One region of the Streptomyces sp. NPDC052036 genome, then DNA from elsewhere that is predicted to be linked to it. Evidence: riboswitches for the same ligand, from Rfam matches in the RefSeq annotation. Region 1 holds a riboswitch; the other holds the start of a gene.

Region 1 (4,368 bases):
CCAACTGGCGCCCGAGAACGGCCCGTTGCCCATGGTCTGCGGCCACGGAGTGGACCTGCACACCCGGCTGACGCCCGAGCTGCCGCTCAGCACCGTGCTCAACTGCATCACAGGCCTGCAGACCCCCGTGACCGTCTCGCACGACGACCGCCCGGACACCGTCGGCCAGGACGTGGCCGACCAGATCGCCGCCGCCCTGGCCCGCCAGGACCCCGAGCGTTTCCTGCTCACCGCGCTGCGGGCGGGCGCCCGGGGCATCCCGCTGCCGGTTCCGGTCGTCAGCTACGGCATCTCCAACGTGGGCCGCATCCCCGCGCACCCCGTTCCGGACGGCGTACGCCTGCTCCGCTTCGGCGGCACGGCGAACGCGCCCGGCATGCCGCCGAAGATGGGGGTCGCGAGCTTCGGCGGGCGGCTGCTGGTGCAGAACGAGTACGACAGCTGGACCTACGGCGAGGAGCAGATGGCGCGCCTGCGCGAGACGCTGCACACCTCCTTGAAGGAACTGGCCGGCTGACGCGGCGCCGGACGTGTCCCGGCGGTGCGGGAGACCGCACCGCCGGGACAGTCTGTTGGTGAGCGGTGGAGCAGGTCTTAGAGTGACAGTCCGAGCGTGCACCTAGGGAGACAGCCAGCCGTGATCACTGCGATCGTGCTCATCAAGACCAGCGTGGACCGGATCCCCGAGATCGCCGAGTCGATCGCCGCGCTGGACTCCGTCAGCGAGGTCTTCTCCGTCACCGGCACGTACGACCTCATCGCCATGGTCCGGGTTCACGCCCACGACGACCTCGCGGACGTCATCCCCGGCCGGATCAGCAAGATCCCGGGTGTGCTGGCCACGGACACCCACGTCGCCTTCCGCACGTACTCCCAGCACGACCTGGAGGCGGCATTCGCGATCGGGCTCGACAACTGATCGGGCTCGACAACTAGAGGAGTCCGCCGGCCGACCGGTCAGGGGCGTCAGACCGCCGGGACGCAACGCCCGTCCTGCGTACGGTACGTCCACCGCGCGCCCTCCCGGACCAGTTCCCCGACCGCCCGGACGAAACGCTCCACATGCTCGTCGGGCGTGCCCGCGCCGAAGCTGACGCGGATCGCGTTCAGGGAGCGCTCGCCGGGCGCGGCCTCGGGGGCGCCGCACTCGCCCTGGGTACCCGGGTCGCCGCCCAGCAGGGTGCGCACCAGCGGATGGGCGCAGAACAGGCCGTCGCGCACGCCGATGCCGTACTCGGCGGAGAGCGCGGCGGCGAAGTGGGAGCTGTTCCAGCCCTCGACGACGAACGAGAGGACGCCGACACGGGGCGCGTCGTCGCCGAAGAGGGAGAGCACCTTGACCTCCGGGATCCCCGCGAGTCCTTCCCGGACCCTGCGGACGAGGTACTGCTCACGGGCGACGAGCGCGTCGAAGCCCGCTTCCGTGAGGGCCTTGCAGGCCGAGGCGATGGAGTAGGCCCCGATCACATTGGGCGAGCCGGCCTCGTGCCGCGCGGCGCTCTCGTGCCAGTCGACGTCCACTCCCCCGTCCGCCCGCCGGGTCACCCTGCGGCTGGCGCCGCCGCCCGCGAGGTAGGGCTCGGCCGCGCGCAGCCAGTCGGCGCGGCCCGCCAGCACGCCGGAGCCGAAGGGGGCGTAGAGCTTGTGGCCGGAGAACGCGACCCAGTCCACCCCGAGGTCCCTGACCGACACCGGGTGGTGCGGGGCCAGCTGGGCGGCGTCCAGGACGACCCGGGCGCCGTGCGCATGGGCGGCCTCCGCCAGCTCGTGTACGGGCCACAGCTCGCCGGTGACGTTGGAGGCACCGGTGACGCAGACGAGGGCCGGTCCGTGGGGGTCGCGGTCCGCGAGGGCGCCCTCCAGGGTCCGCACCGCCTGCTGCGGGGTGCGCGGGGCGTCGAGGACCGTGACCCGGGCGTCCCGCCAGGGCAGCAGCGAGGCATGGTGCTCGGTCTCGAAGACGAAGACCTGGCAGTCGGCCGGCAGGGCGGCGGCGAGGAGGTTGAGCGAGTCGGTGGTGGACCGGGTGAAGATCACCTGGTCGTCCTCGCGGCAGTCCAGGAAGGCGGCGACGGTCCTGCGGGCGTTCTCGAAGAGGTCGGTGGACAGCTGCGACAGATACCCGGCGCCGCGGTGGACGCTGCCGTAGTACGGCGCGTACGCCGCCACGTCGTCCCAGACCCGCTGCAACGCCGGGGCGCTGGCCGCGTAGTCGAGCGCGGCGTAGGTGACGGTGCCGCCCGTGACGAGCGGGACGCTGACATCCCTGCCCAGAACGGGCAGCGGGGCACAAACGGACTGGTCGGCGGCAAAGGTGGAGACAGACATGGGTGCACTCCCGTGAAGGCAGAGGGGATCACCGCACCGGAGGACTCGCGCAAGGGCGCGCGGCTGCCTCGACGGCACGGGAAAAGGGTGAAAAGGGGATGCGGAGGCGGGGCTCTGCGGCCCTAGCGCATTCGCTTGCTCACGGAGAAGGCTCCCTCGAACGACCAGGACCCCCGGCCCCACGCTCATCCACGGCGTGTGAGGGGTCCGCGCTTGCCGTAGACCTCGCTGCCTACGGCCTGGTCTTCACCCGGGGCACCCCGCCACGGACGGAGGGTTGCCGGACAGCCGGCCGGGGCCGAGTGGCTGTCGCTCATGACCTGGGCAGGACGCTACGTGACATGATCGGCCGCCCGCAACATCTGTCCGGATGCCGGGACATACGTCGTCCGTCCCGGCGGCGACGGCATGGGCGAGGGGGGGAGCCCGGCCGTGCCGCGCTCCCCCCCCCTCGCCCCGGGGCTCACCGGTGGCTCGCGGCCACCCAACGCTCCAGGGACCGCTTCGCGGCGCCCGAGTCGATCGACTCCCTCGCCTTCTCCATCCCGGCCCGCAGCTGCTCGGCCAGAGGCGCACCGGTGGGCTCCAGGGCCACCAGCGCCGCCGCCGAGTTCAGCAGCACCGCGTCCCGCACCGGCCCGGTCTCCCCGTCCAGCAGGCGCCGCGCCACATCGGCGTTGTAGGAGGCGTCAGCCCCGCGCAGCGCCTCCACCGGCACCAGCTCGATGCCGACGTCCCGGGGGTCGAAGGTCTCCTCGGTGACCTTGCCGTCGCGGACCACCCAGACCCGGGACGTCGAGGTCGTGGTCAGCTCGTCCAGTCCGTCGTCGCCGCGGAAGACCAGGGACGAGTTCCCGCGTTCGGCGAGGACCCCCGCCACGATCGGCGCCATCCGCGGGTCCGCGACACCCACCGCCTGGGCCTTCACCCGCGCGGGGTTGGTCAGCGGGCCCAGCACGTTGAACGTCGTACGGATCCCGAGCTGGCCGCGCGCCGCGGCCACATGCCGCAGCGCGGGGTGGAACTTCACCGCGAAGCAGATGGTGATCCCGGCCTCCTCGGCCACCTCGGCCGTCCGCCGCGGGGTGAGGTCCAGATTGATGCCGAGCTTCTCCAGCACGTCCGAGGAGCCGGACGCGGACGACGCGGCCCGGTTGCCGTGCTTGACGACCTTCGCCCCCGTGCCGGCCACCACGATCGACGACATCGTGGAGATGTTGACCGTCTTCGCGCCGTCACCGCCCGTACCGACGATGTCGACCGACGGACCCGGTACCTCGATCACGTTCGCGTGCGCGTACATCGCTCGCACGAGCCCCGTGATCTCGTCGACCGTCTCGCCCTTCGCCCGCAGCGCGACGACGAAGGCGGCGATCTGCGCGTCCGTCGCCTCGCCGCGCATGATCCGGTCCATCGCCCAGGCCGTGTCGTCCACGCTCTGGTCACGGCCGTCCAGCAGGGCGTTCAGCACCCGGGGCCAGGAACGGCCCGCCGCGGTGTCGCCTCCAGCGGGGTTCACAGCGCTCATAAGCCGCTCCTGGGTCGGTGTCCCGGCCGGGACACATTTCTCGAACAGGTCCACCCTATCCAGCCCCGGGCACGGCAAAGGGCCCCGTCCGGATCTGGACGGGGCCCTTCGACCGTGGCGTGGCGCGCGCAGCGATCAGTGGTGGCCGTGGCCGCTCGTGATCTCCTTGTACTCCTCGACCGTGGGCTTGGGGATCTGGTTGTCGTCCCCGTAGTAGGCGTTGCTCAACCGGGCACGCAGCTTCTCCGAGCCCTTGACCTTCCGCTCGACGCCGTTCTCGTCGACCGTCGGGCCGATCTCGACCGGCTTGTACTGCTCGTGCGCCGTGAGCGTGTGCAGCTGCTCCTGGCTGAGCGGCTCGTGGACCTCGATGAACTCACCGTGCGGCAGCCGCTTGATGATGCCCGACTCGCGGCCGTGCAGCACCTTGTCGTGGTCGCGGCGCTGGAGGCCGAGGCAGATCCGCTTGGTGACGATGAACACGAGCACCGGCAACACGAAGAAGGCGATGC
Region 2 (4,368 bases), on a different contig from region 1:
GGCGCGCCGCCCGTGGTGGTGGCGGCGTCGCTGTCGCCCCCGCAGGCGGCGAGCCCGGCGGCGAGGGTGACGACGGCGGTGCCCGCGGTGAGGCCGCGGCGCAGACGGATACGGAGACTGAGGGTACGCATGAGTGTCCTTGTTCGGTGAAGGGTGATGGGGAGGAGCGGAGGCGAGGTCAGAGCACCTTGCTCAGGAAGTCCCGGGTGCGCTCGTGCCGCGGGTGGTCGAGAACCTGGGCGGGCGGCCCCTGTTCGACGATCCGGCCGCCGTCCATGAAGACCACCCGGTCGGCGACCTCGCGGGCGAAGCCGATCTCGTGGGTGACGATGACGAGGGTGGTGCCGCCGCGGGCCAGGTCCTTGATGACAGCGAGCACCTCGCCGACGAGTTCCGGGTCGAGGGCGGAGGTGGGTTCGTCGAAGAGGATGACTCCGGGACGCAGCGCGAGCGCGCGGGCGATGGCCACACGCTGCTGCTGACCGCCCGACAACTGCCGGGGATACGCCCGCGCCCGGTCCGCGAGCCCGACCCTCCCCAGCAGGCCACGGGCCAGTTCCTCGGCCTCGGGCCGGCTCAGCGCGCCGGTCGCGACGGGGGCGGCGGTCACGTTGTCCAGCACGGTCAGATGCGGGAAGAGGTTGAAGTTCTGGAAGACGAACCCGATACGGCTGCGCTGGGCCAGGATCGTCCGCTCGCTCAGCTCCTTCAGGTGGTGGCCGTGCCGACGCACACCGATGGGTTCGCCGTTCACGCTGACATGGCCGCGTTCGGGCTTCTCCAGGTGGTTGATCACCCGCAGCAGCGTCGACTTGCCGGAGCCGGACGGGCCGAGGATCACGGTCACCTCGCCCGGGCGTACGGTCAACTCGATGCCGTTCAGCACCCGGTGGGCGCCGAAGGACTTGTGCACGTCGTGGACCTCGACGGCGGCGGGACGGGTCGAAGGAGTCTCGGTGGTCATACGGCGGCCTCCTTGCGCGCGCGTTCCCGCAGGTCGCGAAGACCGTCGCGGAGTCGGTGGAACGGGGTCGGCGGCAGGGACCGGGTGGCGCCCCGGGCGTAGTGCCGCTCGACGTAGAACTGGACGACCGACACGAGGCTCGTGAGGATCAGGTACCAGACGGTGACGACCAGCAGCAGCGGGACGATGTCGCCGGGGTAGGTGCTGCCCATGGTCTGCGCGGCGCCGAACAGATCCAGCAGCGAGACGTAGAACACCAGCGAGGTGCCCTTGATCAGGCCGATCAACTGGTTGACGTAGGCGGGGACGATGGACCTGAGGGCCTGGGGAAGGACGATCCTGCGGAACTGGTAGCCCCTGGGCAGCCCGAGGGCCGCGGCCGCCTCGTGCTGGCCCTGGTCGACGGAGAGGATGCCGCCGCGGACGACCTCCGCGGCGTAGGCGGCCTCGTTCAGGCTCAGGCCGACGACGGCGACGGTCATGTCGGTGGCGAGCCGCGACTCGTCGAAGGTGAGGAAGGCCGGGCCGAAGGGCACGCCGATGCTCAAGGTCTTGTACAGCGCGCTGAAGTTGTACAGGAAGATCAGCACCACGATCAGGGGTACGGAACGCAGCGCCCACACATAGGTCCAGCTCACCGCGCGCAGTACGGGGCTCCGGGAGAGCCGGGCCAGGGCGAGGAGGACTCCGCCGAGCAGGCCCAGTACCGCGCTGAGCGCGGTCACTTCGAGGGTGATGAGCAGTCCGTCGAGAAGGGTGGGGCGGAGGAACCAGTAGGCGAAGCGGTCCCACTGGTAGAAGGGGTTGGACACCAGTCCATGGACGAACTGGGCCACCAGCACGAGCACGACGGCGGTGGCGAGCAGGCGGCCCGGCCGGCGCAGGGGCAGCACCCGCTGGGCCGTCGGGGGCCCCGCGCTGGTGGCATCGGGCGGTGGCGGGGCGAGGGACACGGCGGCGCCGAGGGGTTCACTCATGACAGGCTCCAGCGGAGTCGGACACCCCGGGCGGCGCGCGCGACCGCACGGCCCGGCGGCAAGGGCGGCGGCCGAGTGAGGGGGCGTGGGAGGCGCACGGGACCGGGTGCGGGACGGAAACGTGGGCGCACCGCGGCAGCGGTGCGCGTCAGGGAGGGGAAACGCCGTCAGCCGTGACAGCGGGCAGAGCCCGGGGTGGTACACAGTGCGCTGTTGACGCGGAGGAGGTCGACGGAGCGGTTCGTGCACAGCAGGACGCAGCCCCGGGGCCGCGAAGCGGCTGTCCTCGAAGCTGCGTACATCACTGCCACCGTCACTCTTCCGGCCCGTGGGGCCACGCGCTTACCGAAACGTCATCCGGTCGGGTCGTCACCTGGGGCACCCCACCGCGGAGCGAGGGTTGCCGGTCAGCAAGCCAGGGCTTGTCGCTGACGCTCATGACCTTCTGGGCGCTAGTTAAGACAGGCGCCTGAAGCGCTGTCAATGTGCGTCCGTCAGGTGATACGTGTGCGGGAGCGCCGGCTCCGCATCAACAGGAGGCGGCTGCCGTGCGGTTGGGGACATGTGCCGCCCAGTCGAGGATCTGCACGGCCGCGCCCGCGGCCTCGAGCCCGCGGCAGTGCATGTGATGCCGGCGGGCGATTCCGTCGAGGTCGAGGTGCGGGCCGAAGGCGGGGTGGGCGACCAGTCGACGGGCGTAGGCCCACAGCTGCGGATACCCGGCCACACGGTGCACCGCGGCGGCGTCCAGATGCCAGCGGTGCACGGTGTCGAGCTGCACCAGACTGACCCACAACTCCACGTCGGCGGCCGTGAGTTGGTCGCCCAGAAGGTATTCCTGGTAGGCCAGTCGGCCGTCCAGCGACCGCAGGGTGCGCAGCAGCGAGGTGAGTGCGGCGCCCCGCTCCTCGTCGTCGGCGTCGGCGCGTCCGGCGCGCTGGGCGGTCGCGTCGATGCCCTGGGCGCACAGACGCCGGACGCCCTCGATCTCCCTGCCGGCGCCCTTCGGCCAGAGCCCGGGGCGCCCTCCGCCGAAGCGGCGTGCCAGGTCGCGCATGATGTCCGGGGCGTGTGTGCTGACGATACGGCCCGACCAGTCGTCGCTCAGCACCGGCGCCACGGCCGCTCCGGAGTAGCGATGGGCGCTCGCCTCGTACAGCGGGCGCAGCGCGGAGTGTTCGCCGCCGGGTCCGTCGGGCACTGTGGGCAGCAGGGTGACGGGCAGGACCTCGTCGAGGCCGAGCAGGCTGTGGGTGATGGCGATCCGCAGACAGTCCGGACAGGACGGCGACAGGTGGAGGCGGTAGCGGCGCGGTACGGCGTAGTGGCCGCTGCGGGCGTCGCGGCCGATCCTGCCCCGGAAGGCGGGGGCGGGACGGGCGAGCGGGAGTGCGGTCGGGGCAGGGGCGGACATGTCTCTCCCAGGGGGTTCGGTCGCGCGAGGGTGTGGTGGGTGGCGGCCCACGGGCGGGCGGCGCTCCCCGCATGCGGGGCGGGACGGGACGGGCTTGCGGACCGGGCGCCGCCGGTTCAGCGCAGGGGAGCGGACGCGCTGCAGACACGCAGCAGGTCGATGTGACGGCGGGAGGTCAGAAGGAGGGACTGCCGACGGGTGCGGTGCACACGGCCGAGGGCCGGCTCCAGGCGTCCCATACTTCCCTACCTGTTCACTAGGAAATCCCTACTGGAGTGTCGATCGGGCTCCCGCCGGCGTCAAGAGGGCGGTCCACGGAGCGAGAGCGACGTGCAGATGCGCAATTGGGGTGGATTGGGGTGGTTGGCTCTGTTCTCGGAGCCGTCGATGGACGGCCAGTAGACTGGGGAACCATGGCCGCCTCCCCCGCCCCCGATGACCAGCCCGGACCCGACGGGACGGACAAGGACGGGCTGCTGCCGGCCGAACTGCGCGCCTGGATGCGGCTGCTGGCCGCGGCCGGAACCATCGAGCAGCGACTGCACTCCCAGGTGAAGGACGCCCTCGGGGTCTCCCACGACGAGTTCCTGGTGCTGTGCCTGCTGGCCGACCAGCCGGGCGCGGCCCTGCGGATGACCCGGATCGCCGAGTTGCTGGGCCGCCCCAAGACCCGGCTGACCTACCAGATCGCCTGCCTGAACCATGCGGACCTGGTGGCCCGCCGCTCGGTGTGCGGCGACAAGCGCGGTATCGAGGTCGCCCTCACCGACAAGGGACGGAGACTGCTGCGCGAGGTCTCCCCGGCGCTGGCCGAGACCGTCACGCAGGCCATCCTGGAGATGGTCGACCATCGGGAGTGCGACACACTGCGCGGACTGCTGCCCGAGGCGCCGGAGACCGCCGGGTGACGGCAGGCCCGGACCAGGGCGCCCTTGACAGGCAAAAGTGTGACTGATTGACTACTCACATGCAGAGAGACCGGCCCCGCCAGTTGTCCACCGCCGAGGAGCGCC

What was found. Region 1 has a riboswitch for S-adenosylmethionine ahead of AB0L95_RS29155 (aminotransferase class V-fold PLP-dependent enzyme). Riboswitches for the same ligand answer to the same signal wherever they lie in the genome.
Region 2: linked by a shared signal. The riboswitch ahead of AB0L95_RS17370 (amino acid ABC transporter permease) and the one ahead of AB0L95_RS29155 (aminotransferase class V-fold PLP-dependent enzyme) in region 1 are both predicted to bind S-adenosylmethionine.

The regions. Positions count from the first base shown of each region.
Region 1 covers NZ_JBFAWW010000026.1:38,090-42,457, reverse strand. Annotated here, with positions in the region: gene AB0L95_RS29165 (hypothetical protein) at 1-517, shown strand, start outside; gene AB0L95_RS29160 (Lrp/AsnC ligand binding domain-containing protein) at 638-919, shown strand; gene AB0L95_RS29155 (aminotransferase class V-fold PLP-dependent enzyme) at 967-2,328, opposite strand; SAM riboswitch class IV at 2,533-2,649, opposite strand; gene trpD (anthranilate phosphoribosyltransferase) at 2,792-3,856, opposite strand; gene AB0L95_RS29145 (ubiquinol-cytochrome c reductase cytochrome b subunit) at 3,992-4,368, opposite strand, start outside.
Region 2 covers NZ_JBFAWW010000011.1:34,317-38,684, forward strand. Annotated here, with positions in the region: gene AB0L95_RS17360 (ABC transporter substrate-binding protein) at 1-131, opposite strand, end outside; gene AB0L95_RS17365 (amino acid ABC transporter ATP-binding protein) at 179-964, opposite strand; gene AB0L95_RS17370 (amino acid ABC transporter permease) at 961-1,941, opposite strand; SAM riboswitch class IV at 2,275-2,384, opposite strand; gene AB0L95_RS17375 (glutathione S-transferase C-terminal domain-containing protein) at 2,471-3,355, opposite strand; gene AB0L95_RS17380 (hypothetical protein) at 3,472-3,594, opposite strand; gene AB0L95_RS17385 (MarR family transcriptional regulator) at 3,769-4,263, shown strand; gene AB0L95_RS17390 (TetR/AcrR family transcriptional regulator) at 4,323-4,368, shown strand, end outside.